2 linked regions of the Bradyrhizobium diazoefficiens genome follow. The protein of the gene in region 1 interacts with the protein of each later gene in a pairwise test. Links are inferred from orthologs where the notes say so. Each region holds a gene or a part of one and is shown on either strand. Other genes may lie near its edges. The genes, in order: gyrA and gyrB.

Region 1 (14,473 bases):
GCGCGGTCCTGAGCTTCGGCACCTCGGATGCGCTGGCCGGCGCTTACGGCATCGCAGTGTCACTCCTGATGGCGATCACCACGCTGCTCGCCGCCCTGGTTGCAATCCAGTGGGGCTATTCGCCGTGGCTCGTGGTGGCCGTGAACGGCTTCTTCTTCGTGATCGACGTGATCTTCTTCTCGGCCAACTCGATCAAGCTGTTCGAAGGCGGCTGGTTTCCGCTGCTGCTCGCCGCCATCGTCGCCTTCCTGATGATGACCTGGCGCAGCGGCGTGAAGCTGGTTGAGGCCGCGCGCGGCAAGCTGCGCCAGCCCGAGGAAGACCTGATCGAGACAGCCGTCAACAAATGCAGCGCGCGCCTGCCCGGCACTGCCGTATTCCTGGCGTCCGCACCGAATGGCGTGCCGCTCGCGCTGACGCAATTCGTCAAGCACAACCACGTGCTGCACGAACGCGTCATTCTCGTCACCGTGCTGATCGAGGAGTTGCCTCACGTTGCCGACCAGGACCGCGCCGAGTTGATCGAGATCATTCCCGGCATCACCCGCGTGATCCTGCATTACGGCTTCATGCAGAATCCGACGATCTATGAGGGACTAACGCTCGCCTGCCGCCAGGGCCAGTTGCCCGGCATCGACCTCTCCGACATCACCTATTATGTCGGCCGCGAGACCATCATCCCGAGCGAGGACATTCCGGGCATGTGGGTCTGGCGCGAAGGCCTGTTCGCCTTCCTCCAGCGCAACGCCGAGCGCTCGGCCGCGTTCTTCGGTGTGCCGACCAAGCAGGTGGTGGAGTTCGGGACGGAGCTGGAGATCTAGACTAGCGCAAATCGGTAGCCCGGATGGAGCGAAGCGCAATCCGGATTTCATAGCCAAGTCAGCACGTCCCGGATTTCGCTTCGCTCGATCCGGGCTACGGGGAGTGACTACACGTCACTCTCCGTTTGACTCCCCATTCTCGCCGTTGCCGCTCTCGGCCTCTTCCGTGATGTGCTCGACCGAGACGACATGTTCGTCCTCCGCGGTATCGAACACGATCACGCCCTGGGTCGAGCGGCCGGCGATGCGGATGCCCTCGACCGGGCAGCGGATCAGCTGGCCCTTGTCGGTGACGAGCATGATCTGGTCGGCGTCCTCCACCGGGAAGGATGCTACGAGGTTGCCGTTGCGGTTGTTGACGCTCATGGCGACGATGCCTTTGCCGCCGCGGCCGGTGGTGCGGTACTCGTAGGACGAGGTCCGCTTGCCGAAGCCGTTGACGGAAACGGTCAGCACCACCTGCTCGGCCGCCGACATCTCGATATAGCGCTCCTGCGAGAGCTGGAAGCTGCCGGACGTCTCCTCGGCCTCGGCATCCACTGCCGGCTCCTCGGCCGCAGCCTCGCCGGCGACCGCGCGGCGCATCTTCAGATAAGCCGAGCGTTCGTCCGAAGACGTCTCGACATGGCGCAGGATCGCCAGCGAGATCACCTTGTCGCCGTCGCCAAGCGCAATGCCGCGCACGCCCATCGAGGTGCGCCCGGTGAACACGCGCACGTCGGTGACGGGGAAACGGATGCACTGGCCGCCCGCACCGGTCAGCAACACGTCGTCACGCTCGGTGCAGATCTGCACGTCGACGATCGCTTCATTGTCGTCGAGCTTCATGGCGATGATGCCGGAGCGGCGGACATCGACGAAGTCGGACAGCTTGTTGCGGCGGACATTGCCGCCGGTGGTGGCGAACATCACGTCGAGGTTGCCCCAGGTCGATTCGTCCTCGGGCAGCGGCATGATGGTGGTGATGCGCTCGCCCTGCTCCAGCGGCAGGATGTTGATCAACGCCTTGCCGCGCGCGTTGGGAGCTGCCATCGGCAGCCGCCAGACCTTCTCCTTGTAGACCTGGCCGCGGGACGAGAAGAACAGCACCGGCGTATGCGTGGAGGCCACGAACAGGCGGCTGACGAAATCCTCGTCGCGGGTCTGCATGCCGGCGCGGCCCTTGCCGCCGCGGCGCTGCGCCCGATAGGCCGACAGCGGCACGCGCTTGACGTAGCCGGCGTGCGAGACGGTGACGACCATGTCCTCGCGCTGGATCAGGTCCTCGTCCTCGACCTCGCCTTCCTGCTCCATGATGACGGTCTTGCGCGGCGTGGCGAACTCCGCCCTCACCTCGGCGAGCTCGGTCTTGACGATGTCCAGGACGCGGGCGCGCGAGCGCAGAATGTCGAGATAGTCGCTGATCTCCACGGCGAGCTTGGAGAGTTCATCGCCGATCTCGTCACGGCCGAGCGCGGTGAGGCGCTGAAGGCGCAGGTCGAGAATGGCCCTCGCCTGTTCCATCGACAGCCGGATCGTGCCGTCCTCGCTGATGCGGTGGCGCGGATCGTCGATCAGCGTCAGCATGTCCTCGACGTCCCGGGCCGGCCAGTCGCGCGACATCAAGGTGTCGCGGGCGGTGGTCGGGTCGGGTGAGGTGCGGATGACGCGGATCATCTCGTCGATATTGGCGACCGCGATCGCCAGACCGACTAGGATATGAGCGCGATCGCGGGCCTTGGCGAGCAGGTACTTGGTGCGCCGTGTGACGACCCGCTCACGGAAGTCGACGAAGATGGCCAGCAGGTCCTTCAGATGCATGATCCGCGGACGGCCACTGTCGAGCGCCACCATGTTGACGCCGAAGCTCGTCTGCAGCGGCGTGAATCTGTACAGCTGGTTCAGCACCACGTCCGGCACGGCGTCGCGTTTCAACTCGATGACGACGCGATAGCCGTCGCGGTCCGATTCATCGCGCAGGTCGCCGATGCCCTCGATCTTCTTTTCCTTGACCAGCTCGGCGATGCGCTCGACCATCGTCGCCTTGTTCACCTGGTAGGGGATCTCGGTGATGATGAGCGCCTCGCGCTCCTTGCGGATGGTCTCGATCGCAACCTTGCCACGCATGACGATCGAGCCGCGGCCGAGGTGATAGGCAGCGCGGATGCCCGCCCGTCCGAGAATGATGCCGCCGGTCGGAAAATCCGGTCCCGGAACGATGTTGGTCAGTTCGTCGATGGTGAGCGCGGGATTGTCGATCAGCGCCACGCAGGCATCGATGACCTCGCCGAGATTGTGCGGCGGAATGTTCGTGGCCATGCCGACCGCGATGCCGCCGGCGCCGTTGACCAGAAGGTTCGGGAACTTGGCCGGAAGGACCGACGGCTCAGTTTCGTTGTTGTCGTAGTTCGGCTGAAAGTCGACGGTGTCCTTGTCGATGTCGGCCAGCAGGGCCAGCGCCGACTTGGTCAGTCGCGCTTCGGTATAACGATAGGCGGCAGGCGGATCGCCGTCGACCGAGCCGAAATTGCCCTGGCCGTCGATCAGCGGCACGCGCATCGAGAAGTCCTGCGCCATGCGGACCATCGCATCGTAAATCGACTGGTCGCCGTGCGGATGATACTTACCGATGACGTCGCCGACCACGCGGGCGGACTTCACGTACTTCTTGTCGGGCGTGTGGCCCTGCTCGTGCATCGAGTACAGGATGCGGCGATGCACCGGCTTCAGACCGTCGCGGGCATCAGGCAACGCACGCGCCACGATCACGCTCATGGCGTAATCGAGGTAGGACTTCTTCATCTCCTCGAAGATGGAGACGGGGCGAATATCCGAGCGCTCCGGCTCGTCGCCGGGCTTCTTGTTGTCGTCGTCGGCCAAAGGGGAATCCGGTGAAATTTTATCTGGGAATCATATAGCGCATCGAGGCCCTGATAACCACCCTTGCAAGCTCTTGGGAAGCGGTTTTTCCGTTTGTTTTTCCAGAGACTTACGCGATTCTCACCGCCGCCCTCGGCGGCCCCGGAATGAACCGCCTCGAAGCATCCGTCACGCCCCGAAAATCACCCGGTGCATGATGCGTCCGGGCACCAGCGTGAACAGCCCCGCCACCACCAACGCGCCAGTGAACAGCAGGATCATGATGCGCCGGTGATCGGTGACGCGATGGGTGTGCGCCCGCCACACCGCGAGCGGCAGCATCACCAGCGTGAAGATCGACAACAGATGGATCGGGCTGAACGGCCCGACCAAGCGGATCTGGTGGATCCAGAACGACGAGGCAGCCACCGTCGTCATCAGCGCCACCCAGATCCAGCCGAGCGTCCGGTGCGGCAGCCTGCCCTTGGGGGCTGCGAACTGGACGAGGCCGAGCACGAACGCCGCCATCGCCGCGAAGGCGTGCAGCGGGATCGCCGGAGCGGCGTCAAGCAGCGGCGCGAGGCTCATGCAGAACTGTCCTCCAAATCGGCGGGAACCGACCATGTGAATAGGATTAACATAAAGTTAATACCATTCACATAGGGCGCTGTCAAAGGCTTGAGGCAGCACATGAGGTCCGCCCGGAAAACCCGAGCTTTGCCCGTAAATTGGTTGGAAGTCCTTCCGCCTTACGCGAGCAGGCAACGTCCAACGCCCGCGCGCGCTCCGTCTCAGAACGGGATGTCGTCGTCCATGTCGTTGCGACCGCCGCCGCCGCCGGCGGCCACGGGACGGCGCGGTGCGCTGCTGACCGGACCCGACGAGCCGAAATCGCCGCCCGGCTCATCGGCGAAGTTACCGCCTCCTCCGCCGCTGCGGCCATCGAGCATCGTCAGCGTCGAGTTGAAGCCCTGGAGCACGACTTCGGTGGAGTACTTCTCGACACCGCTCTGGTCGGTCCATTTGCGGGTTTGGAGCGCGCCCTCGATATAAACCTTGGCGCCCTTCTTCAAGTACTGCTCGACGATCTTGCAGAGCGGTTCGCTGAAGATCACGACCCGATGCCACTCGGTCTTTTCCTTGCGCTCGCCACTATTCTTGTCGCGCCAGGTCTCCGAGGTGGCGATGCTCAAATTTGCGATCGGCCGCCCGTCCTGGGTGCGGCGGATTTCCGGATCCTTGCCGAGATTTCCAACCAGAATGACCTTGTTGACGCTTCCCGCCATCGCCGCTCTCCACTCCAAATCCACTGAATCGATAAAGGCGCGCCCGCGCTGCCGCCTGTTGGGCCGACCCTATACGCTACGAGCGCGGATCGACCCGCCACGCCCTCGGTTATCCCCACATATAGCATCGACCGAACATTTGTTCCAGATTTGTTCCTGTCGAAATTGACGCGAAATGAGCGCACGCCTCTCACTCTGTGCCACTCTTCACGTCGCGATGAATTGGAACCCTGCCGAGTTCCCCAGATCGAGCAAAAGCACTTAACATTCATCAAGTTAGGTGCACACCAATTGACCCGTAACTGTTGCATTCCGGCGACGGACTCTCCCTCCAGATCGCACTACGGTTGCCTCGGAATTGGTTCTTGTGGGCGTCGCGCCTGATTGACCGCTTCGGGGACCTCTGGAGCGGCGAAACTGGGGAGACTGCAATGAAGAAAATTCTGTTCGCTACAATCGGTATCGTTGCGTTGGGCCTGTCTGCACCTGCGAGTGCAGCGGATCTCGCAACACGTCCTTACACCAAGGCGCCGGCGCCGATGGTCGCCACCATCTATGACTGGAGTGGCTTCTACATCGGCATCAATGGCGGTGGCGGATCGAGCCACAAATGCTGGGACAATGTTGTGCTCGGCGGCGGTGCGTTCGTAGGCGGCGAAGGCTGCCACAACGCCACCGGCGGCACGGTCGGTGGCCAGGTCGGCTACCGCTGGCAGTCCGCCAACTGGGTGTTCGGCCTTGAGGGCCAGGGCAACTGGGCCGACTTCTCCGGCGACAATGTCAGCGTTCTCTTTCCGGCCCAGCGCAACCGCACGAAGATCGACGCCTTCGGCTTGATCACGGGTCAGGTCGGCTATGCCTGGAACAACGTGCTGTTCTACGTGAAGGGCGGCGGCGCCGTGGTCGCCGACAAGTACAACATCTACACCGCGCCCGGCTTCGCCGGTGCCGGCACCCTGCTCGCTTCCGCCAAGGACAACCGCTGGGGTGGCACGGTCGGAGCCGGCCTCGAGTTCGGCTTTGCGCCGAACTGGACAGTCGGCGTCGAGTACGACCACATCTTCCTGGGCGGTCGGACCCTCACACTCAACGCGCCGGGCGGGGGGGCATTCCAGAGCGATCACATCAGCCAGAACGTCGACATGGGCCTCGTCCGCCTCAACTATCGCTTTGGCGGCCCGGTGATCGCCAGGTACTAATCAAGTACTAATCAGGCACTGATCCACCTGATATCATTCGAGAATTCGAAGGCCGGCCTCGCGCCGGCCTTTTCATTGCTTGTTCCCTGCGGGAACTATAGGTCAGCGGCAGTTACATTTTGCGCCCGTTGTGACTTTTGGGAGACACAACTTACGGCTTCAATGGTGTACGACGACGTCAGTTGGACCACAGCGTCCGCTGCCCTTCCGACGCACGGAAGGCAACAACAGAAACTGGGACTGGGATTACGTTGAAAATGAAAAAGGTTTTGTTGGCTTCGGCCTGTTTGTTCGCACTCGCCGCTCCGGCTTCGGCCGCCGATCTCGCGGCGCGCCCCTACACCAAGGCTCCGGTCGCTATGGCCTCGGTCTACAACTGGACCGGTTTCTACCTCGGTCTCGTTGGCGGCGGCGCCTGGGAAGATTCGAGCAGCCCCCGGATGCAGGGCGGCTTCGTCGGCGGCACCGCCGGCTACAACTGGCAGACCGGCAACGTCGTGTTCGGCCTCGAGGCCGACGGCGCCTGGGCTGACGTCAACGCTTCGGCCACCGCGCTCGGCATCACCGTGTCCTCCAAGACCGACGCGATGGGCACCGTGCGCGGCCGCATTGGCTACGCCGTCAACCAGATCCTGTTCTACGGCACCGGCGGCTACGCCTGGATCGACAACAAAATCAGCCTCTCCGCGCTCGGCGTGACCGCGTCGGACAGCAAGTGGCACTCGGGCTGGACCGTCGGCGCGGGCGTCGAAGCGTTCATTGCTCCGCAGTGGTCGATCAAGGGCGAGTACCTCTATCGCAGCCTCGGCGGCGAGACTTACTTCAGCGGCGCCCTGCCGACCGGCACGCTCAACTTCCACACCGTGCAGTTCGGCGTGAACTATCACTTCAACGGCCCGATCGTCGCCAAGTACTGAGCGCTGCAGTACTGAGCTTCGCTTCCAACGCTATCGCGTTACGAAAGGCCGGCCTTGCGCCGGCCTTTTTGTTTTCGCGGCCCGTTCCAGCGCCATCCCGCACCCGGTTCCTCCTGCCACATGCCGCCAGCGCGCCAACAATCCGTTGACGATTCGCAAGTCCTACTGGAAATCCGTCTCCGTTCTTCCTACGTTCGCTGACAACCCCATCGGCGCCGATCCCGGTTCCGGGCGAAGCGCGCCTTTTCGTTGGCGCGATCGCGCGCCTTTGGGATTCCTCGAGGGCAACGCGGATGGATGAAGTGATCAAGGCGAAGCGCCAACAGCAGAACGCGGGCTCCAGCCTGCGCGCAATTACGATCCGTGGCGCGCGCGAGCACAATCTCAAGAACATCGACGTCGAGATTCCCCGCGACAAGCTCGTGGTGTTCACCGGCCTGTCCGGCTCCGGCAAATCCTCGCTCGCCTTCGACACCATCTACGCCGAGGGCCAGCGCCGCTATGTCGAGTCGCTCTCGGCCTATGCCCGCCAGTTCCTGGAGATGATGCAGAAGCCGGACGTCGACCAGATCGACGGCCTGTCGCCGGCGATCTCGATCGAGCAAAAGACGACATCGAAGAATCCGCGCTCCACCGTCGGCACCGTGACCGAGATCTACGACTATATGCGCCTGCTCTGGGCGCGCGTCGGCGTGCCCTATTCGCCGGCCACGGGCCTGCCGATCGAAAGCCAGACCGTCTCGCAGATGGTCGACCGCGTGCTGGCGCTGCCCGAGGGCACCCGCCTCTATCTGCTGGCCCCCGTCGTGCGCGGCCGCAAGGGCGAGTACCGGAAAGAGCTCGCCGAATGGCTCAAGAAGGGTTTTCAGCGCGTCAAGATCGACGGCACCTTCCATGAGCTTGCGGAAGCGCCGGCGCTGGACAAGAAATTCCCGCACGACATCGACGTCGTTGTCGACCGCATCGTGGTGCGCGCCGACATCGGCCAGCGGCTCGCCGAAAGCTTCGAGACTGCGCTGAAGCTCGCCGAAGGTCTTGCCGTCATCGAGTACGCCGATGCGCCGGCAGCAGCTGCGCCCGCCGAAGAGAAAAAGAAAACCGCGAAGATCCACGACAAGAGCGGGCCCGAGCGCATGCTGTTCTCGGAAAAATTCGCCTGCCCGGTGTCCGGCTTCACCATCCCCGAGATCGAGCCCAGACTCTTTTCCTTCAACAATCCCTATGGCGCGTGTCCTGCCTGCGGCGGCCTCGGCGTCGAGCAGCATGTCGACGAAGACCTCGTCATCCCCGACAAGGAACTGGCGATCGGCAAGGGCGCGATCGCGCCGTGGGCCAAATCCTCGTCACCCTATTACGTGCAGACGCTGACGGCGCTCGGCAAGCACTACAAATTCACGTTGACCACCAAATGGAAGGATCTGCCGAAGAAGACGCGAGACGCGATCCTCCATGGCTCCGGCGAGGACGAGATCAAGTTCTCTTATGAGGACGGCGTCCGCTCCTACGACACCAAGAAGCCGTTCGAAGGCGTCATCACCAACATCAACCGCCGCTACCGCGAAACGGAAAGCGAGTGGGCGCGCGAAGAGCTGGCAAAATATTTCCACGACGTGCCCTGCGGCGCCTGCAACGGCTTCCGGCTGAAGCCCGAAGCGCTCTGCGTCAAAATCGGCGGCAAGCATATCGGCGAGATCTCCGAGCTGTCCGTGAAGGGCGCCGGCGCGTGGTTCGAGACCGTGCCGGAGGCGCTGAACACGCAACAGAACGAGATTGCGGGGCGCATCCTTAAGGAGATCCGCGAGCGCCTGACCTTCCTGCTCGACGTCGGCCTCAACTATCTGACCCTGTCCCGCTCCTCCGGCACGCTGTCGGGCGGCGAGAGCCAGCGCATCCGGTTGGCCTCGCAGATCGGCTCGGGCCTGACCGGCGTGCTCTACGTACTGGACGAGCCCTCGATCGGCCTGCACCAGCGCGACAATGCGCGCCTGCTCGACACGCTCAAGCGGCTCCGCGACCTCGGCAACACCGTGATCGTGGTCGAGCATGACGAGGACGCCATTCTCCTCGCCGACTACGTCCTCGACATCGGCCCCGGCGCCGGCATGCATGGCGGCAACATCATCGCCGAAGGCACGCCCGCCGAGATCATGCGCAATCCGAAATCGCTCACCGGCAAATATCTCACCGGCGAGCTCGAGGTCGAGGTGCCGGAGCGGCGTCCGCCGAACCACCGCCGCACCATCAAGGTGGTGAATGCGCGTGGCAATAACCTCAAGAACGTCACGGCGGAGATTCCGCTCGGCCTGTTCACCGCCGTCACCGGCGTCTCCGGCGGCGGCAAGTCGACGCTTCTCATCGACACGCTCTACAAGGCCATCGCGCGCAAGCTGAACAATGCCAGCGAAGGCGCAGCGCCGCACGACCGCATCGAGGGCCTCGAGCATATCGACAAGATCATCGACATCGACCAATCGCCGATCGGCCGCACGCCACGCTCGAACCCCGCGACCTACACTGGCGCTTTCACGCCGATCCGCGAATGGTTCGCGGGCCTGCCCGAATCCAAGGCGCGCGGCTACGAACCCGGCCGCTTCTCCTTCAACGTCAAGGGCGGCCGCTGCGAAGCGTGCCAGGGCGATGGCGTCATCAAGATCGAGATGCACTTTTTGCCTGACGTCTACGTCACCTGTGACGTCTGCAAAGGAAAACGCTACAATCGCGAGACGCTGGAGGTCCTGTTCAAGGGCAAGAGCATTGCCGACGTCCTCGACATGACCGTCGAGGAAGCCGCCGAGTTCTTCAAGGCGGTGCCGCGCGTGCGCGAGACCTTCCAGACGCTGCACCGCGTCGGCCTCGACTACATCCATGTCGGCCAGCAGGCCACGACGCTCTCGGGCGGCGAAGCCCAGCGCGTCAAGCTGGCAAAAGAACTGTCAAAGCGCGCCACCGGCCGCACGCTCTACATCCTGGATGAGCCCACGACCGGTCTGCACTTCCACGACGTCAAGAAGCTGCTGGAAGTGCTGCACGAGCTGGTCGCGCAGGGCAACACGGTCGTCGTCATCGAGCACAATCTCGAAGTCATCAAGACCGCCGACTGGGTCATCGATCTCGGTCCCGAAGGCGGCGACGGCGGCGGCGAGATCGTCGCCTGGGGCCCGCCGGAAGACATCGTGAAAGCGCAGCGGAGCTATACGGGCAAGTTTTTGGCGCCAGTGCTGAAGAAGGCGGGGAAGCCGAAGCGAAGGAGCACGAGCGAGGCGGCGGAGTAGCTGCAGGAGGAAGAATCCGCCAACCGTTGATCAAGGGGCGCGCCTGAAAAATGAGCGCGCGCGTCACAGGTAGTTCGATGGCCGCAGATTGGTTTCGCAGGCAATGCTGGTCGGAAGAAGATCAAACGGATTTTTGGCAACGGCTCGCCAAAGCGCGCGATCACAATAGAGCTCAGTACGTCTTCATTCAGGGCCTCACCCTAATGGGGGCAGGTCCGCAGTATCGGATCGATGCAATTTCTCTCTTCGATCATGTGATTGATCGCTACTCGGATTCGCTGAACTTTGTTCAGGCCTTATCCGCAAAGGCGGACTGTCTGTTAGACTCTGGAGATATCGACGCCGCACTGACTTACTACGATCTCGCGATCCAGCAGATGCGCCTGGAGCCGCGTGTCCAGACTTGGGCTTGGCTTGATTTTGCTTGGCTCGTCGCAACGAAAGGACTGTCAAACAGATACGAGACAGCCCTTGGTCTGCTCGACGAATTCGGGAATGAACAACAACTGTTTCCAATTGTTGTATTCCGCCTCTATGGAAGCCGCGCCCTCATTCAAAGTGCCATCGGGCTAACTGACGCCGCCGCGGCCGCGCAGACGGCTCTTAATGCCGCGGACAAAGAGATATCTGGGCTTCGACATCATCCAAAGATTGGCTTGGTCGGCGAGCGATACAGCGATCTATGCACGCGACTGACGACTATTGCACAAGCACGATAAGTGGCTAGAGCTTAGCGACCGGAATGCCCCACTCCCTCGCTATCTTCGATCTCGACGGCACGCTCGTCGACAGCTTCCCCTGGTTCTTGCGCACCATCAACGACGTCGCCGATCGCTTCGGCTTTCGGGGCGTGAGGGATGAGGATGTCGAGGGGCTGCGGCATGCGTCGACGCGTGAGATCCTCAGCCGGCTCGAGGTGCCCGTGTGGAAGCTGCCGGCGATCGCGCGGCATGCGCGGCGGCTGAAGGGGGAAGCGGCGGCGGAGATTTCGCTGTTCGCGGGCGCCGAGGCGATGTTGCGGACGCTGACTGAGGGCGGCGTGCAGCTCGCGCTGGTGACGTCGGACAGCGAAGCCAACGCGCGCGAGAAACTTGGCGACGCCGCCGCCCTGTTCGCGCATTTCGACTGCGCGGCCTCGGTGTTCGGCAAGCCCGCGAAATTCCGCCGTGTCGTCCGCCGCGCCGGGGTGGACCGAAGCCGCGTGATTTCGATCGGCGATGAGGTCCGCGACATTGAGGCGGCGCGGGCTGTTGGCATTGCCTGCGGCGCCGTGTGCTGGGGCTATGCGGCGCCGGCGGCGCTGCGGGCGCGCGGACCCGATCTCGTCTTCGAGCGCATCGACGACATCGCGCCGGCCTTGCTCACCCGCGCCGCGGACGTGCGGGGTCCGACGCCGGCCTAGCTGCCACGCGGCGGCTCGTGTTTCTCCAGCGACAGTGCGACCCGCTCCAGATAGCCGTTCATCCGCCGGGTCTCGGCGACCTGCTGCTCGTAGAGTTCGATCATGCTCGCTCCGGACGATCCGCGCGCCTGCATTCCGTGCCGCCGCGAAAACCAGAACCACAGCGCGATCACACCAGGAACGTCAGCCACGAAACCGCAAGCCCAACCCACTTGTCCATTGCAACAATCTCCCGGCCGCGCGCATGTCTGACCCAATCGATCCCGGAGAACATCTGTCGATCCAGCGTAACTACCGGGTCGATGACGGCCTCCCCTGGTCCGCTCCGCAAGGCGGACTGCTTGCGCAACCCACAACCTCTTGCGTTCCCTGTCGGCAAAACACCCAAACCGTCGGTCAATGGGCGGTCCCAAAAATATTCCACTTTACCGAAATTCGGAAATGGCGTATGTGTCGCCTCACTCCGGCCCAAGGAAGAGGGGCGTATCGCGATCGTCACGAACGCGGGCCGGACGGCGGTGGGCGTGGGTCACATCGGCGCGAAGGGTTTTGCAGGGCGGGCAACCGTGAGCGAGAGTCTACGCGCGCACGACCGGTGTGATCCGCGTACGGCAAAATCGTGTGGTCCTGGCGCCCGGAGCCTGTGCGCCAAGTCTTGCGGTGATGGGTGTCGCCCAACCGGGTGCACACATCAGCCATCCGCAAGGCGACGGGGGCAATAGTGCATCGCTCCCCGGGGAGATCACGACATAAGCCGTCAAACCACTGCGCAGGGAAGGCCGGATGTTTTGGCTTCACCTGTATGCCGCTGTGCAGCCTCTTGTAGCGCAACCTTCGCACAGTGGACCGCGGGTGCCAGCCGGCACCCGGTCTTCCCTGCGCCCTCGGCATTTCTGAGGGCGATGACTGCAGCAAAGCTCGGGCACGATGTGCCGCGAGAGCGTGAAAGCGTGTCCGCGATTTCAAACGTCAATCGAAAGACGAGGCATGTGGCTGCGACTTGTCAGCTGCGCTCGCAATGATGATGGAGACGGCGAGCATCGATGGCTCCCCTCGCCTAATCCGCCAACGTCGCCTCCACGAACCCGCGCGGGTCAGCGCAAAACTCCCGCATCACCCGGTAATGATCGGTCTGCTCCACCGTTGTCGGCTCCAGGCCGTACTTCCCGAGCCGAAGCAGCTGCGCGCTGGGATAGGCCATCAGCAGGGGCGCGTGGGTCGCCATGATGACTTGGCAGATGCGCGACTCCTCCATGCGCCGCAGCAGCTTCAAGAATTCGATCTGGCGCGCCGGCGAAAGCGCCGATTCAGGTTCGTCGAAGATAAAGATGCCCTGGCGCTGGCAGCGCTCTTCGAAGAAGCGCAGGAAGCCCTCACCATGCGAATGCGACAAGAAATCAGGGCCGACCTGACCGGCATCACGTGCGGCCTTGTCGAGATATCTCGCCACCGAGAAAAAACTCTCGGCGCGAAAAAACCAGCCGTTGGTGATCTTCGGCAACCAGCTTGCGCGCAACGCCTTGGAAAGCTGGCCGCCCATCTTTTCCCGCGCTTCGGAGTGGTCGACGGGCATGTAGCCCTTCCCGCCACCGGCATCGTCGTAGCCAGCGAGCGCTGCGATCCCCTCAAGGATCGTCGACTTCCCGGTGCCGTTCTCTCCCACGATGATGGTGATGGCTGCATCGAAGTTGAGCTCGAAATCATCAGGAAAGATGGGCAAACAAAAAGGATAGGCCTCGCGATCGTGAACGTGCGAGGGATCGAGCCAAACCCGCTTCAGATACGGCGCAGGCAGATTAATCGTGCGATTGCCTCTCCGGCTCATTGCCGCCGCCCCGCCCGGTTTGCCTCGATTGATACCAATAGGAACGTAACGGGAACGCGATTGGAGCGCAAGTGGCGCGGACGGGCCGGCACAAGCTCCGGTCGCTCATCAATCCAGCGCCTCCAGCACCAGCTCCATCGTCATCAGCACAGGATTATCGCCGCGGACCAGGCGGCCCTCGGCAATGCCGCCGGTGTAGTCGATCAGGGCGACGTCGAGCGCGGCCTCCAGCGCGCCGGACGCACCAGGCGCGATCGTCCCGGCGGTTATCGCAAGCTCCGTGGCGAACGGCTCGGTCACGCCGCCATGGGTGAAGCGCGCGCCGATGGTCGAGCCAACGCCGCCGTGGATCTTCGCGCGCGTAATGCCGCGATCGCGGCAGAAGGCTTCGAGGCAGAAGGCGAAATCCTGATTGGGCCGCAGCCGCAGCGCGAAGACACGACTGGTCGTGCGCGCCCCACTGCTCGCGGCGCGAACCGGGCCGAACAGCTTGAAATTGGTCTCAGGGTCCGGCTCAGCGGTGAACACCGCGCCATCAATCCCAAAAGCCTCGACCTCGAACGGCTCGGCGACGATGGTCTCGTCCGGCAGCATGTGACCGCCGCTCGTCTTGCCGCCCGCCTCGATCCACAGCCCGTGGCAATGAAAGAACAGCGCGCCGTCGCGCGTGCCGATCGTCATGCTGCCGAGCCTGGTGCGCGTCACGCCCGCCGGCCGATACGTGTCGCTGTAAAACGCGGCATTCTCACCGGTCTTCGACAACGCCGGCATGACATAGCCGAACGGTCCGAGCGCGCCCTGGCCGAAATTCAGCACGCCGCCGGTAAATCCCTCCGCCGCAAAACCGCGGCATGCGGCTTCGAGCAGCGGCAGACCTGCTTCAAGCGTGAACGAAAAGGCGCGCCCTCTCGCC
Region 2 (14,319 bases), on another replicon or contig:
CCAATTGCATCGAGGCGATCTCGTTCCTGTCGCCGGGGCGCGGCTTAAGGCGCGCCACGCTGGACGACGTCGCCGACAACCAGGGCGACGGCTCCTGGGCGGTCTCCGCGCAGGTCGAGGGCGCGCTGGGGCTCGCCACCCTCGGCACCGGCATCGAGCCGCCGCAGGCCGACAGCGCCATCAGCCGGCGTTGCCGCATCGACCGCGAGCCGGTCAATTCGGCCACCGCCTTCGGCGACCACATCCGCATGGTGTGGCTGACGCCGGCGATGGACGGATTGTTCCTGGGCGCGGGCTCCGAACGGCGGCGCTTCTTCGACCGCCTGGTGCTCGCGATCGACAGCCAGCACTCCAGCCGCATCTCCGCACTGGAACGTTCGTTGCGCTCGCGCAATCGCCTGCTCGAGACGCGCAATTACGACGACCATTGGTGTGATGCGATCGAGCGCGAGACCGCCGAACTTGCGGTCGCAGTCGCCGCGACGCGCGGCCAGACCGCGGCGCGGCTGACCGGCATGCTGAACGCGCGCGCGCAACAATCCGCGTTTCCGTCGGCGCAGATCGCACTCGACGGCTGGATGGAGAACGCGCTGCTGAGCGAGACCGCAACCTCGGTCGAGGACCGCTACCGCCAGATCCTGCGCGACAACCGCCCCCGCGACGCCATCGCCGGCCGCACCACCGACGGGCCGCATCTCACCGATCTCCAGGTGATCTACGCGCCGAAAAGCATGCCCGCGCGCGACGCATCCACGGGGGAGCAGAAGGCGCTGCTGATCGGGCTGGTGCTGGCGCATGCGACGCTGGTCGCCGAGATGACCGGCATCGTGCCGCTGCTGCTGCTCGACGAGGTCGTCGCCCATCTCGATCCGAACCGTCGCACCGCGCTGTTCGACGAGCTGCGCAAGCTCGGCGCGCAGGTCTGGTTGACCGGCGCGGACCCGGCTGCGTTTGCCGAAATCGACGCTGGCGGCGAGGTCTTTGACGTCGAGAGCGGGCAGGTTTCGGCGCGGCGGTAGCGCCATTGAACCCGCCTCGTTCAGGTCGCGACTAGCTCCCTGAGGCCGCACCGTCGGTGTCGCAGCCGTTGCAATCGCGGCGATGAATTCGAAACGCGCGCGATTTCCTTGGAGAGTGTCCATGACGACGGTAAGGTCCGGGACGAGAGTCCCGGCACGATGGCGGCTGTTCGTGTGCGGCCTCACATTGCTCGCTTGCGGCGCCGCGGCTGCAAGGCAGCACCCAATTGAACCTGCCCGGTTCCCGCCGCGACTAGCTGTCTGAGGCGGCGTCGGGGGTGTCGCAGCCTGCAATCGCGCAATGGAACGATCCGCGCGAAATCCGGGAGTTTGGTCGATGTCGACGATCACGCGCGGGACGCGAGCCCCGGCACGCTGGCGGCTGTTCGCATGCGGCCTTCTGTTGATGGCGAGCCCTGCGCTCGCGGCTCCGACGGACGAGGGCATCGTCGACGTGCACGCACTGCCGAAGCTGCAAGGTGCGATCGACGAAAATTCGCACCCCGATCCTTACCGGATGCAATATGGCGTGCCGACTGTGGTCGCGGTGACCGCCGCCGCGAAGAAGATGCTCCGCGCCGACGGCTGGGTGCCCTATGTCCGCCCGCTTGACGAGGCCACCACCGAACTCGTGTTCAAGAAGGGGCGGCAGGGACTTTCCGTCTCCTTCACGCAGGGCCTCGGCCGGCCCGATCAATCATCGGTCTCCTACACCCCGAACCGCATCTATTCGAATGTCCCGTTCCCCGAGGGCGCGATCGATCTCGTGTTCGACGAGACCCGGCCCTATCTCGCCTGCATCGCGCCGGTTGCGCTCGAGGCGACACGGGATTTCTACGCCAGGGAAATGACCGCCATCGGCTGGCGGAAGCTCACGGCCGAGAGCGCCGCGCGCTGGCCGAACGCGGATATCAGCGAAACCATCTCAAACGGCGTGCGCGCCTTCTATGGCCATGACGATGACGACCGCGGCGGCTTCTATCATCAGAAGCCGGTGATGTTGAGTTTGACGCGCCGCGACGACGGCCGGACCAATGTCGAAATCAAGGTCGCGCCGTTCGCCTTGCCGACCGATCTTCCGTCGGAAGAGATGTCCGGCCTGCCGGCGCCGAAGCCGTACAAGTCGGCGGCGGGCAGAGGCGGCGACGCCAGATCGAACCGGCGCGAACTGACCATCGCAGCCCTGGCCGATCTGCCCGCCGTGCTCGCGTTCTACCATCGCGAACTTGCGGCGCGCGGCTGGACGGAACAGGGAAATGCACCTCTTGCCGCGGGCGACGAAGTCGCGTTCAAATTCTCCTCGCCCGAGGAAACCGGCTTGCTGCGGCTCGCCCGCAAATACGACTTCACGATGGTCTATCTGACCGCGCAGGTGAAGGAATCCGTGCTCGCCGCGCGCGCCAGGGCGAAGAAGGATGCCGACGACAAGTTCATGAGTGACGCCGAAGCGATGGCGAAACAGGTCATCGCCGCCGACGAAGTCCGTCGCAAGGCGCAGGCCGCGACGCTGTCCGATGCACCGTTGCAGGCACAGGCCGGCGGCACCACGCCGGTGCCGCTGCCCGAGAACGCGCAGGAGGTGGAGTTCGACGGCGACGGCGGCCGGCTCGAATTCAACGCGACCTCCAGCGTCAAGGCGTTGACCGCCTTCTACCGCGCGGCGCTGAAGCCGGCCGGCTGGAAGGAGCAGCCCTCGGTGATCAACCAGCCCAACATGGCGGTGATGGAGTTTTCCAAGGCCGGCAAGTCGATCTCGATGACCGTGATGCAGATGGGGGCGAAGGTGAATGTCAGCGCCGACGGATCGGGCCTGGTGATGGCCGCCGCCAAGCCCGCGTCCGGGGGCAAGCCGGCGCGCAGCAATCAGGCCGCTGCCTCACCCAAGTCGGCCGGGCCGCTCGAGGCAGATGCGGAATCCGCCCTGCCCGTGCCGAAACAGCACAGTTCGACCTCGCTTGCCACCGCAAAACTGCCCGGCATCGAGGCGCCGTTCCGCCGCGAGCTCGCGGCCAGCATTCCGGCCGAGCTCAGTGACGTGCTCGCCTTCTACCGTGCGGAGCTGACCAGGCTCGGCTGGCGGGAAAAGCCGGACGGCGCGATCGTCGCCGCCGATCGCGTCGAGCTCGCCTTCGCCTCGCCGCAGGGCCCGGCCATGCTGAAGCTCGGCCGCACCAATGACGAAACATCGGTCAATCTCGTGCAGAAGAATCCGGACGCCGCGACCAAGGCGGACATCATGCCGAAGCCGGGTCAGGCCAAGCTGGTGCTCGGCAATATGGGCGACAAGGACGCGCAGCTGACGATCAACAAGCAGACCATCAAGGTTGCGGCCGGCGCCGGCGGTCCGCAGTCACCGAAGGGGCCCACGCTCGATCTGCCGCCGGGCAAGTACCTGTACTCGCTGAAAATGGCGGGCCGCCCCGCCCGCAACGACACCATCGACATCGCCGCGGGCGATGCCTGGGGCCTGACAGTGGGGCCGACCGGCGAGATGCTGCCGCTGCAGATGTACTGAGCCGCCACGAAACAGGTGCGCTCCCTCTCCCGCTTGCGCCTCGGAACCCGCCTTCCGTCCCCGCAAAATCCACGCCTTCGGAGGCCCGAAACGGTCCCTCGAATCGGGCTTTTTGCCGTGCCCAGAATCGGCCTCCGCAGACCTTGAAAGCCGGCCGAAAATCCCCATCTGATCAAAGGGTTGCGAGGGGATACTTTGCGCTAGGCGCAATCTCTCTTTCGTGGCACAAATAGCCTCTCATCAGCGCCTTTTGCGCGGCTGATTCGGGCGACATTTCGAAGGCCTCTCATGACAGAACCTGCTCGGCAGACGCCTGCCGAAAACGAACCCTCAAATCCGAGCGATTACGGGGCGGAATCGATCCGCGTGCTCAAGGGTCTCGATGCCGTGCGCAAGCGCCCGGGCATGTATATCGGCGATACCGACGACGGCTCGGGCCTGCACCACATGGTCTACGAGGTCGTCGACAACGCGATCGACGAGGCGCTGGCGGGCCATGCCACGCGCGTCGATGTCGTGCTGAACGCCGACAACTCCGTCACCGTGCGCGACGACGGCCGCGGCATTCCCGTCGACATCCACAAGGGCGAAGGCATCTCGGCGGCCGAGGTCATCATGACCCAGCTCCATGCCGGCGGAAAATTCGACCAGAACTCCTACAAGGTCTCCGGCGGCCTGCACGGCGTCGGCGTCTCCGTCGTCAACGCGCTGTCGAGCAAGCTCGTGTTGCGCATCTGGCGCGATAACAAGGAGCACACCATTGAATTTGCCCATGGCGATGCCGTCGCACCGCTGAAAGTCGTCGGCGACGCGCCGGGCCGGCGCGGCACCGAGGTGACGTTCCACGCCTCGTCCGAGACCTTCAAGAACATCGAGTATGATTTCGCCACGCTGGAGCATCGGCTGCGCGAGCTCGCCTTCCTCAATTCCGGCGTCAATATCGCGCTTTCCGACATGCGTCACGCGGTCGAGAAGCGCGAGGAAATGCACTATTCCGGCGGCGTCGAGGAGTTCGTCAAATATCTCGACCGCAACAAGAAGGCGATCGTGCCGGCGCCGATCATGGTGCGCGCGGAGGCCAACGGCATCGGCGTCGAGGCCGCCTTGTGGTGGAACGACAGCTACCATGAGAACGTGCTGTGCTTCACCAACAACATCCCACAGCGCGACGGCGGCACCCATCTGGCCGGCTTCCGCGGCGCGCTGACGCGCCAGGTCAACGGCTATGCCGAGGCCAACGCGAAGAGGGAAAAGATCGCGCTCACCGGCGACGATTGCCGCGAAGGCCTCACCGCCGTCTTGTCGGTGAAGGTGCCCGATCCGAAATTTTCGTCGCAGACCAAGGACAAGCTGGTGTCCTCGGAAGTGCGGCCCGTGGTCGAGAACGTGCTCAACGAGGCGCTCCAGGCCTGGTTCGAGGAGCACCCGTCTGAGGCCAAGATGATCGTCGGCAAGGTGATCCAGGCGGCGGCCGCACGCGAAGCGGCGCGCAAGGCGCGCGAGCTGACGCGCAAGAGCCCGCTCTCGGTCTCCTCGCTGCCCGGCAAGCTCGCCGACTGCCAGGAGAAGGACCCGGAAAAATCCGAACTGTTCATCGTCGAGGGCGACTCGGCAGGCGGCAGTGCGAAGCAGGGCCGCAACCGCGAATTCCAGGCCGTGCTGCCGCTGCGCGGCAAAATTCTGAATGTGGAACGGGTCCGCCCGGACAAGATGCTGGGCAGCGAGCAGATCGGCACGCTGATCACCGCGCTCGGTACCAGCATCGGCGACGAATTCTCGATCGAGAAGCTGCGCTACCACAAGATCATCGTGATGACGGACGCCGACGTGGACGGCGCCCATATCCGCACCCTGCTGCTCACCTTCTTCTACCGGCAGATGCCTGCGATCATCGACGGTGGCTATCTCTATATCGCCCAGCCGCCGCTCTATAAGGTCAACCGCGGCAAGTCCGAGCAGTACCTGAAAGACGAGCGGGCGCTGGAGGATTACCTGATCGATACCGGGCTGGATGATTGCGTCTACATTCCCGGCACCGGCGGCGATCGCACCGGCCGCGACCTGCGTTCACTAGTCGACGACGCCCGTATCGTTCGCGGCGTCCTTCGCAATCTGCATAGCCGCTATAATCGCAAGGTGATCGAGCAGGCCGCCATCACCGGCGTGCTCAACAAAGCGATCTACGGCGATCCGGAAAAAGCGGCTGCCGCCGCGCAGTACATCGCGACCCGGCTGGACATCCTGGCCGACGAGGTCGAGCGCGGCTGGATCGGCCAGTACGTGGAAGGCCAGGGATTCCAGTTCGAACGGACGGTACGGGGCGTCAAGGAAGCCGCAGTTGTCGACGACGCCTTCCTCGGCTCGGTCGAAGCGCGCAAACTCGACGATTACACCACGAAGCTCCAGGACGTGTACGCCCGCCCCGGCAAGCTGCGGCGCAAGGACGTCGAGCACATGGTCTACGGTCCGGTCGACCTGTTCGAAGCGGTCACCGACGCGGGCCGCAAGGGCGTCACGCTGCAGCGCTACAAAGGACTGGGCGAGATGAACCCGGAGCAGCTCTGGGAGACGACGCTGGATATCAATGCGCGCTCGCTGCTGCAGGTGAAGGTCAAGGAGGTCGATGAGGCCGACGACATTTTCACCAAGCTGATGGGCGATGTGGTCGAGCCGCGCCGTGACTTCATCCAGGAACATTCGCTGAGCGCGACGATCGATATCTGAGGCGAAATAGCGTTAGATCACGTCTGCTAACCACGCTCTCGCTGCACCTCTCCCGCTAGCGGGAGAGGGAGCCCACCTCCTTCGCGGCGACCATCAAGCCTGAATTGCTACCGCGATCGATTCTCGGTAGTTTCTGCTCAAAGCAGCCCGCCTCAACCGAAACAGGACCGAGAGATCTCAGTGGCCCCCATTCAGTATATCGTCGAGGGCGGTCACCGGCTCTCGGGCTCGATCGAGCCGGCCGGCAACAAGAATTCGGCGCTGCCGATCATCGCGGCCGCGCTGCTCACCGAGCATCCAGTGACATTGGAGAATGTGCCGCGGATCCGCGACACCGAGACACTGGTCGAACTGATCCGCTCGGTCGGCGCCGCGGCCGAATGGACCGCCCGCAACACGCTTCACATCCACGCCAAGAGCATCCGCGCCGCCGATCTGGACCCTGAGCTCTGCGTCCGCATCCGTGCCTCGATCCTGCTCGCCGGCCCCCTGCTCGCCCGCTGCGGCGAGGTGATGCTGCCGCCGCCTGGCGGCGACGTCATCGGCCGGCGCCGCCTCGACACGCATATGCTGGCGCTGGAGCAGTTAGGGGCCAAGGTCACTGCGACCGACCGGCTCGAATTCCGCGCAGCAAAGCTCGCCGGCGCCGACGTGTTCCTGGACGAGCCGAGCGTCACCGCGACCGAGAACGCGCTGGTCGCGGCCGTCGCCGCCGAAGGCACGACGTTCTTGCGCAACGCGGCGTCCGAGCCGCATGTGCAGGACCTCGCCAACTTCCTGGTCGCGCTCGGCGCGAAGATCGAGGGCATCGGCACCAACACCATGATCGTGCATGGGCCGGCGATGCTGGGGGAAGCAACCTACAGGATTCAGCCCGACCATATCGAGGTCGGCTCGCTGATCGGGCTTGCCGCCGTGACGCGCTCGCCGCTGCGCATCGTCCGCGCCGGCGTCGAGCATCTGCGCTCGATCCGCATGGGGTTCGAGCGGCTCGGCATCGTCTGCCGCGTCGAGGGCGACGACCTCATCGTGCCGTCGAACCAGACGCTGAAGATCCAGGACGATTTCGGCGGCCACGTGCCGAAGCTGGAGGACCAGCCCTGGCCGGCCTTCCCGGCCGATCTGATGTCGATCGCGATCGTCACCGCCACGCAATGCGAAGGCGTGATCCTGATGTTCGAGAAGATGTTCGAATCGCGGATGTTCTTCGTCGACAAGCTGATCGGGATGGGCGCGCGCATCGTGCTGTGCGATCCGCATCGCGCCATCATCGCAGGCCCGAGCCGGCTCCGCGGCGCATCGATGATCTCGCCCGACATCCGCGCCGGCATGGCTATGCTGCTCGCCGCCGTCTGCGCCGAAGGCACCTCCACCATCAACAACGCCGACCAGATCGAGCGCGGCTATGAACGCATCGACGAAAGGCTGAACGCGCTCGGCGCGAAGATCCGGCGCGTGCCGGAACGGAAGGGCTGAGGGTTTTTTCTTCGCCTCGCCTCGCTTGCGGGGAGAGGCCGGAATACGCGCGCTAGCGCGGATTCCGGGTGAGGGGGACTCTCCGCGAGTCCAACTCTCACCGTGATTGCAGAGAAAGCCCCTCATCCCAACCCTCTCCCCGTAAGAACAGGAGAGGGAGAACAGCCGGGCCATGTTTTCGACGTGTGGCCGTGCTATTGACCAGCCATGCTCGACAGCGTCGAACCTCATTCGCCACCGCAACACGGCGTGCACGCCAACCATCTCGCGCAAGAGTTCGTCGAGACGTTGCGGCTGGCCGTGCCGATGATGCTGACGCAGCTCGGGCAGATGGCGATGATGACGACCGATCTCGCCCTGATCGGCCGGCTCGGCGAGGATGCGGTCGCGGCTGCGGCACTTGCGCACACCGTTTACTTCGTCAGCTTCACCTTCGGGCTCGGGCTGGTCGTCGCGGTATCGCCGCTGGCCGCGCAGGCGTTCGGCGCCGGCGATGTCGGGCGGATGCGACGGACCTTGCACGTCGGCCTGTGGGTCGCGCTCGTGATTTCGCTGCCGATGATGGCCTCGCCGCTCTATGGCGAGCATATTTTGCTGACGCTCGGGCAGGCGCCGCATTCGGCGCAGCTGGCTCAGCACTATCTGAACGGGCTTGCCTGGGGCATTGCGCCGGCGCTCGGCTTCGTCGCGCTGCGCGGCCTGATGAGCGCGATGAACCGGCCGCAATCGCCGCTGTGGATCACGCTTGCCGCGATCCCCGCCAACGCCGCTTTGGTCTATGCGCTGATCCACGGCCTGTTCGGCCTGCCCGAGCTTGGACTGCTCGGCGCGGGGCTTGCGACCACGCTGGTCAATCTCGGCACCTTCGTCGCCGCGCTCGCAATCGTCGCATGGCGAAAGCCGTTTGCCGGCTATCGCCCGCTCGCTTATCTCTGGCGGATCGACTGGCCGCTGCTGCGTGAGCTCGTCGGGCTCGGCGCACCGATCTCGTTTGCGATGCTGATGGAATACGGCCTGTTCTCCTCGGCCGCGCTGTTGATGGGGCTGATCTCGACCACCGCGCTGGCCGCGCACCAGATCGCGCTCCAGGTGACGGCCGTCCTGTTCATGGTCCCGCTCGGCATCGGCATGGCCGCGACGGTGCGGGTCGGCCACGCTTTTGGCCGCAACGAGCCGGCCGGCATCCGGCGCGCGGGCCTCGTCGCAGCGGTGCTCGGGGTCGCGTTCGTCTCGGGCCTGACCATCGCCATCATTCTCGGCCGCTATGAGCTGGGCCGGCTGTTCTTCGGCAGCACCGAGGCCAACGCATCCACCGTCGAGCTGACCGCAACACTTCTCCTGGTCGGCGCGACCTTCTTCATCGCCGATGCGCTGCAGACCATCATGGGCGGCGCGCTGCGCGGCATCAATGACACAAGGATGACGCTGGTGTTCGCCGCCATCGGCTATTGGTGCGTCGGCTTTCCGATCGCCTGGGCGCTGGCCTTCCACGCCCATCTCGGCGCGGTCGGCGTCTGGATCGGGCTGTCGATCGGATCGTTCGTCTATGCCGGACTCTTGATCTTGCGCTTCCGCATGCTGACGCGCAGACTGGCGGGATGACAGGACCCGTTCGCGAAGTCACCCCCGATGTCGATGCCGGCACCGTGCTATCAGGTGCCCAGTTCATCGACGCGTTTCGTGTGAAGGTCGGCACGACGCAATTGAGTGCCCGCGAGGCCTGCACCCGAATGATGCTGCACGGGCCGCGCTGGATCGATGCGCTGACGCGCTTGCGCAACATCCTGGTGAAACCCTTCGGGCTGAAGACATCGGGCGAAGGTGCTCCGGCTCCGCACGGGATGATCGGCCTGTTTCCAGTGCTGAGCGAAACACCGGAACGGCTGATCGCCGGTTTTGACGACTACCATCTCGATTTCCGCGTCGTGGTCGACGTCGCCGGCGACGCGGCGAACCGGCGGGTGACATTGACGACGTTGGTGCGGACCAACAATCTGCTCGGGCGCGCCTATCTCACGCTGATCGTACCGTTCCACAAGCTCGTGGCCCGCAGCATGATGGGAGACATCGCGGAGCCGGCGCGATGACGAGCATGAATTCCTGACTGGCGACGCGACCGCCCGTCAAGTCCGCACCGGCTGCCCGATCCCCAGCAAGTTGCCTTCGCTATCGCGGAACCAGACGCCTCGCTCACCAATTCCTTTGCTGGGATAATTCCCGGTAATGTCCGCAATTCCGTCGACGGTCTTCAAGCCGGGCAGATCGTACTCCTCGAACTTGACTCCCCGGGCGCGAAGCTCGCGCACGGTTGCCTCGATGTCCTCGACCTCCCAACCCATCTGCGTGTGCGTCCCGGATTGCATTCCGGCTGAGAGGAATAGCGCAAACTCGCCGCCGGCGCAGACATAGCGGAGTCCGCCCGCACGCTCTTCAACCGGCTCGAGCCCGAGTTTCTCGGAGTAAAACGCTCGCGCGCGGTTCAGGTCTTTGGCCGGAAGCCGGGTTGCCACCTTCGCGTTCCCTAGCATGATCTCACCTTTGTTGAAGTCGTTTCACTCCCTTGCGGGCGCTGGACGTTGCCGAACGTGTGCGACGTGCTGTCGGACGCCGGCTCATCCGAGTACACGCCCCTGCGTTACTCCGCCACGCGCGCAGACTTGTCGGCTGTGGCCTCCGACCATTCGCCGACGACGCGATCGAGATCGCAGAGATTCTGGTGCATCTGCTCCAGCGAAAAGCCGAGCGCGAAGAAGCGTTCCGCGGTGTCGCTCGCGTGGCCGCGGATCAGCCCATCCTGACGCACGGCCGCGACCGCCTCGGCGTAATGCTGGAGCGCGACGTGCACCGGATGGATCGGTGGCGCGCCGGCGCCCTCACGGATGGCTTCGGCCGCCGATTTCAGGAAGCGGACGATCGCCGCGCTGACTTCGGCCAGCGGCGCGGCAAGCCTGACCTGCACTTCGACCGGCAGCGGCACCACGGTGGCGCGGCCGATCATCACGACGTCGTGGCGCAGCCGCAGAATCGTGCGCAGCAGCGGCCCGGTGTCGGGGCCACCCGACAGCCGTGCCGAACGCTCGCGCTCAGCCTCGGCGCCGATCGCATTCATCCCGACCATGGCAGTGCCGATGCCGTCCTGAATCCGATGCAGCGCGTCGTTGTCGCGACCGCGCGTGAGGCCCGCGAGCAGCTCCGTAAAAGCCTCGGCAATCAGCTCGAGCAGCTTCGCCGCGCTGGCGCGGATCTGCCGCACCGCGCGCGAGGGCAGCACCAGGAAAGAGACCAGCAGTCCGGTGATGGCGCCGACCGAAACCTCGCTGACGCGGTCGATCGCCGAGGCCATGGGATCGGCATGATGCATGGTCGGAAGCACGAGCACGATCACGGCCGTCACCGTTGCAGAGCTCAGGTTCGGATAGATTGCCGCGACAAAGGCAAGCGGCGCGACGGCCAGCACCAGCAAGCCCAGAAGGCCCAGTTCGCCGGAATAGGGGATCAGGATTGCGATAGCGCCACCATACACCGCGCCGCCTATCGTGCCGAGCATGTAGTCGCGCGTCGCCTTCAGCGAGCGTCCGACGCTCATCTGGGTCACGATGATGGAGGTGAGGACGGCCCAGAGCGGCAGCAACAAATGCAGAGCGGTGGCAAGTGCATAAGCCGCGGTGGCCGCCACCGTGACCCGAACCGCAAGCCCCAATTGCGTTTTTCGCGACCAGACCCGGTCGAACAGCTGTCTTGCGAGTGCCATCGTCAAAAGTCCCGGTCCAATTCGCGCCAACCGATCAAAAGCATAGCTGATGCCCACCGCCCCAAGGCTGCTTGAAAGGGAAAATCAGCCCGCCTAACTTGCCGGCCAAAACGAGGAAACACGATGGCTCACGAAACCGCAACGCTGGCCGCCTACGTCGCCAACCTGAAATTCGCCGATATTCCAGCGGAGGTGCTGGATCGCGCCAAGGTGCTGACCTTGGATTTCCTCGGCAGCGCCATCCGCGCCCGCAGCGAAGCGGAATCCACCCCCTCGATCCTGAAGATGCTGGAAGCGCTGGCGCTCGACACCAAGGGCTGCTCCACCGTGTTCGGCGATGCCAAGACCTGGACGCCGGCGGTGGCGGCGCTGCTCAACGGCGCGTTCGGCCATTCCCTCGATTTCGACGATACGCATGCGGATTCCTCGCTGCATCCGAGCGCGCCGGTGGTTCCGGCTGCCTTCGCTGTCGGCGAGATGGTCGGCGCCTCCGGCCGCGACGTGCTGACGGCGATCGTCGCCGGCTATGAGGTCTGCTGCCGGCTCGGCAATGCGCTCGACCCGACCTCGCATTATGCGCGCGGCTTCCACCCGACCGCGACCGCCGGCACCTATGGTGCCGCGGCGGCGGCCGCCAAACTGTTCGGTCTGTCCGAAACACAGATCATCGCCGCCTTCGGCGTCGCCGGCAGCCAGGCGGCGGGCTCGCTGCAATTTTTGATGAACGGCGCCTGGAACAAGCGCTACCAGGTCGGTGCCGCCGCCATGAACGGCGTGATCGCCGCGACGCTCGCGCGCAACGATTTCGTCGGCGCAACAGAATCGGTCGAAGGCAAGCATGGGCTGCTCGCCGGCTACACCGACGATGCGCATCCCGATAAGGCCGTCGCCGGGCTCGGCAAGACCTATGAGACCATGAAGATCGGCGTGAAGCCGTATCCGAGCTGCCGCTACACCCACGCCGCGATCGACGCGCTGATCGCGATGCGGCGCGAGCACAATCTGACGCCCGACCAGGTCAAGCGCGTCGAGATCGGTCTGCATCGCAACGGCATTACGCTGACCGGCGATGCCGCCACCAAGCGGCATCCCACCTCGATCGTTGGCGGCCAGTTCTCGATGTTCTTCACCGGCGCGCTCGCGCTCGACCAGGGCTCATTCGGCTGGGACGATTACAACCGTCTCGGCGATGCCGCGATCGACGCGCTCGCCGACAAGTTCGACGTGGTCCAGGACGACCAGCTGGAGGTCGGCCGCACCCATCCGTTCGGCGCGCGCGTCAGCATCACCACCGACGATGGCGTGCACGAGCGGCTCTACGCCGATCCCTCCGGCGAACCGGCCTCGTTCCCGGATGCGCAGGCGATGCAGCAGAAATTCCTGACGCTGGCGCGGCCCGTGCTGAATGCACGGGCCGACAAGTTCGCAGATGCGATCATGACGCTGGAGCGGTTCGATCGCGTGGCGAAGGCGACGGAGCTGGGTCGGCAGTAGCCGCCTAATTTACCCCCGCCAGCTTCCCTTTCTCGCGCGTTGTCGCAACGACATCGCGTACGAGGTCGAATACGCCATCCGCTTGCGGCGGCGCGTTTGGCGAGCGGCCGAGGCGCACGATCACGAGGCGTTCCGACGGAATCACGATCGCGTACTGCCCGATCGTGCCCTTGGCGAAGAAGGCGTCGCGCGGCCAGCCGTGCTCCACGCGAAACTTCGCGCCAAAACTGTCGCCCTGATTGGTCCAGAAGCCGGCACCGATGCCGACCCACGCATTCGGCGTCGCGGTCGCGGAATAATTGACCCAGCCTTCGGGCAGGATGCGCTTGCCACCGGCGACACCATCATCGAGATAGAGCTGGCCGAAGCGCGCCCAGTCGCGCGCGGATGCGAGCATGTTGCTGGCGCCCTCGATCGTGCCGGCGCCGTCGAGCTGGAGCGTGACGTGGCGCATGCCGAGCGGCGCGAACAATTCGCGGCGCGCGAAGGCGAGCGCATCGGCCGGCTTGCCGCCGGCGGCGTTGCGGATCAGATGCGCGAGGATGATCGTGTTGCCGTCGTGATAATTCCAGACCGTGCCCGGCGCGGTCGCGAGCGGCACGGTTTCGGCATAGGTGGCCATGTCGTCCTCGGCAAACTTCATGGCATTGACCGGCTCGAGCGCGGAGCCGAGCGAGGCCTGCAACGAGCTTCCAAGCGCAATGCCTGCGGTGTGACGCAGCAACTGATCGATGGTGATGGCATGATGCGGATCATCAGGATTTTGCCAGGCGGCAACCGGCGCCGGCCCATCAAGCTTGAGCTTGCCCTGGCGCACGAGAATGCCTGTCAGCGCCGACATTACCGACTTCGTCATGGAGAAGCCGAGCAGCTGCGTCTCCGGCCCGATGCCATCGGCATAGCGCTCGGCGATGATGCGGCCGGCCTTCATGACGACGATCGCGCGGGTGCGGCGATAGGGCGGCTGCGCGGGCTCGGTGAAGGCACGGTCGAGCGCGGCGGATAGTCCCTCGCTTTGCGGCGGCACGAGTTCCGGACCGGCGATCTCGGGCAGCAAGGCGACCTGCTTGTCGTCAGGCGGCAACGCGACGTCGGCGATCCCCCGGCCGTGCTCGAGGGTACAGCCGAGCCCCTCGCGATAGACGGCATGGCTGCGGCCGATGCCGAACAGCGTCACCGTGACATCCTTGTGGACGCGATCGACCTGAAAATCCATCGCCCAGGTCAGCAGACCCACGCCCGGCATCGCATCGGTGGTCTCGGCAAGGTTCCGCTTGGGATCGAGGCCGGAGACGAACGTCTCGGCGCAGATCGTGTCGGCGATGAATCCGGTCGCAACC

What was found.
Region 2: the proteins of gyrA (region 1) and gyrB interact in binary tests that used the Escherichia coli proteins (3 or more experiments, as listed by UniProt). The link is inferred for Bradyrhizobium diazoefficiens from one-to-one orthologs.

The regions. Positions count from the first base shown.
Region 1 is NZ_JAENXS010000002.1:397,793-412,265, reverse strand. What follows is about bases 736-4,003. They hold gyrA (DNA gyrase subunit A), read right to left. Parts: upstream 3,681-4,003; coding sequence 936-3,680; downstream 736-935. Other genes in these bases: JJE66_RS18665 (DUF2306 domain-containing protein), read right to left, coding at 3,849-4,003; JJE66_RS18675 (potassium transporter Kup), read left to right, coding at 736-821. In the rest of the region: more of JJE66_RS18675, read left to right, coding at 1-735; more of JJE66_RS18665, read right to left, coding at 4,004-4,247; JJE66_RS18660 (single-stranded DNA-binding protein), read right to left, coding at 4,451-4,945; JJE66_RS18655 (outer membrane protein), read left to right, coding at 5,377-6,144; JJE66_RS18650 (outer membrane protein), read left to right, coding at 6,402-7,061; excinuclease ABC subunit UvrA, read left to right, coding at 7,355-10,333; JJE66_RS18640 (hypothetical protein), read left to right, coding at 10,384-11,052; JJE66_RS18635 (HAD-IA family hydrolase), read left to right, coding at 11,076-11,735; JJE66_RS18630 (hypothetical protein), read right to left, coding at 11,732-11,926; JJE66_RS18625 (AAA family ATPase), read right to left, coding at 12,793-13,560; JJE66_RS18620 (PCC domain-containing protein), read right to left, coding at 13,669-14,473. UniProt on the Escherichia coli protein: A type II topoisomerase that negatively supercoils closed circular double-stranded (ds) DNA in an ATP-dependent manner to maintain chromosomes in an underwound state.
Region 2 is NZ_JAENXS010000001.1:2,033,103-2,047,421, forward strand. The notes cover bases 3,427-6,540. They hold gyrB (DNA topoisomerase (ATP-hydrolyzing) subunit B), read left to right. Parts: upstream 3,427-3,822; coding sequence 3,823-6,258; downstream 6,259-6,540. Other genes in these bases: JJE66_RS09555 (hypothetical protein), read left to right, coding at 3,427-3,534; murA (UDP-N-acetylglucosamine 1-carboxyvinyltransferase), read left to right, coding at 6,439-6,540. Outside these bases: DNA replication/repair protein RecF, read left to right, coding at 1-1,019; more of JJE66_RS09555, read left to right, coding at 1,357-3,426; more of murA, read left to right, coding at 6,541-7,734; JJE66_RS09570 (MATE family efflux transporter), read left to right, coding at 7,942-9,336; JJE66_RS09575 (DUF2867 domain-containing protein), read left to right, coding at 9,333-9,821; JJE66_RS09580 (VOC family protein), read right to left, coding at 9,858-10,244; JJE66_RS09585 (aromatic acid exporter family protein), read right to left, coding at 10,370-11,485; JJE66_RS09590 (MmgE/PrpD family protein), read left to right, coding at 11,609-12,979; JJE66_RS09595 (serine hydrolase), read right to left, coding at 12,984-14,319. UniProt on the Escherichia coli protein: DNA gyrase negatively supercoils closed circular double-stranded DNA in an ATP-dependent manner to maintain chromosomes in an underwound state.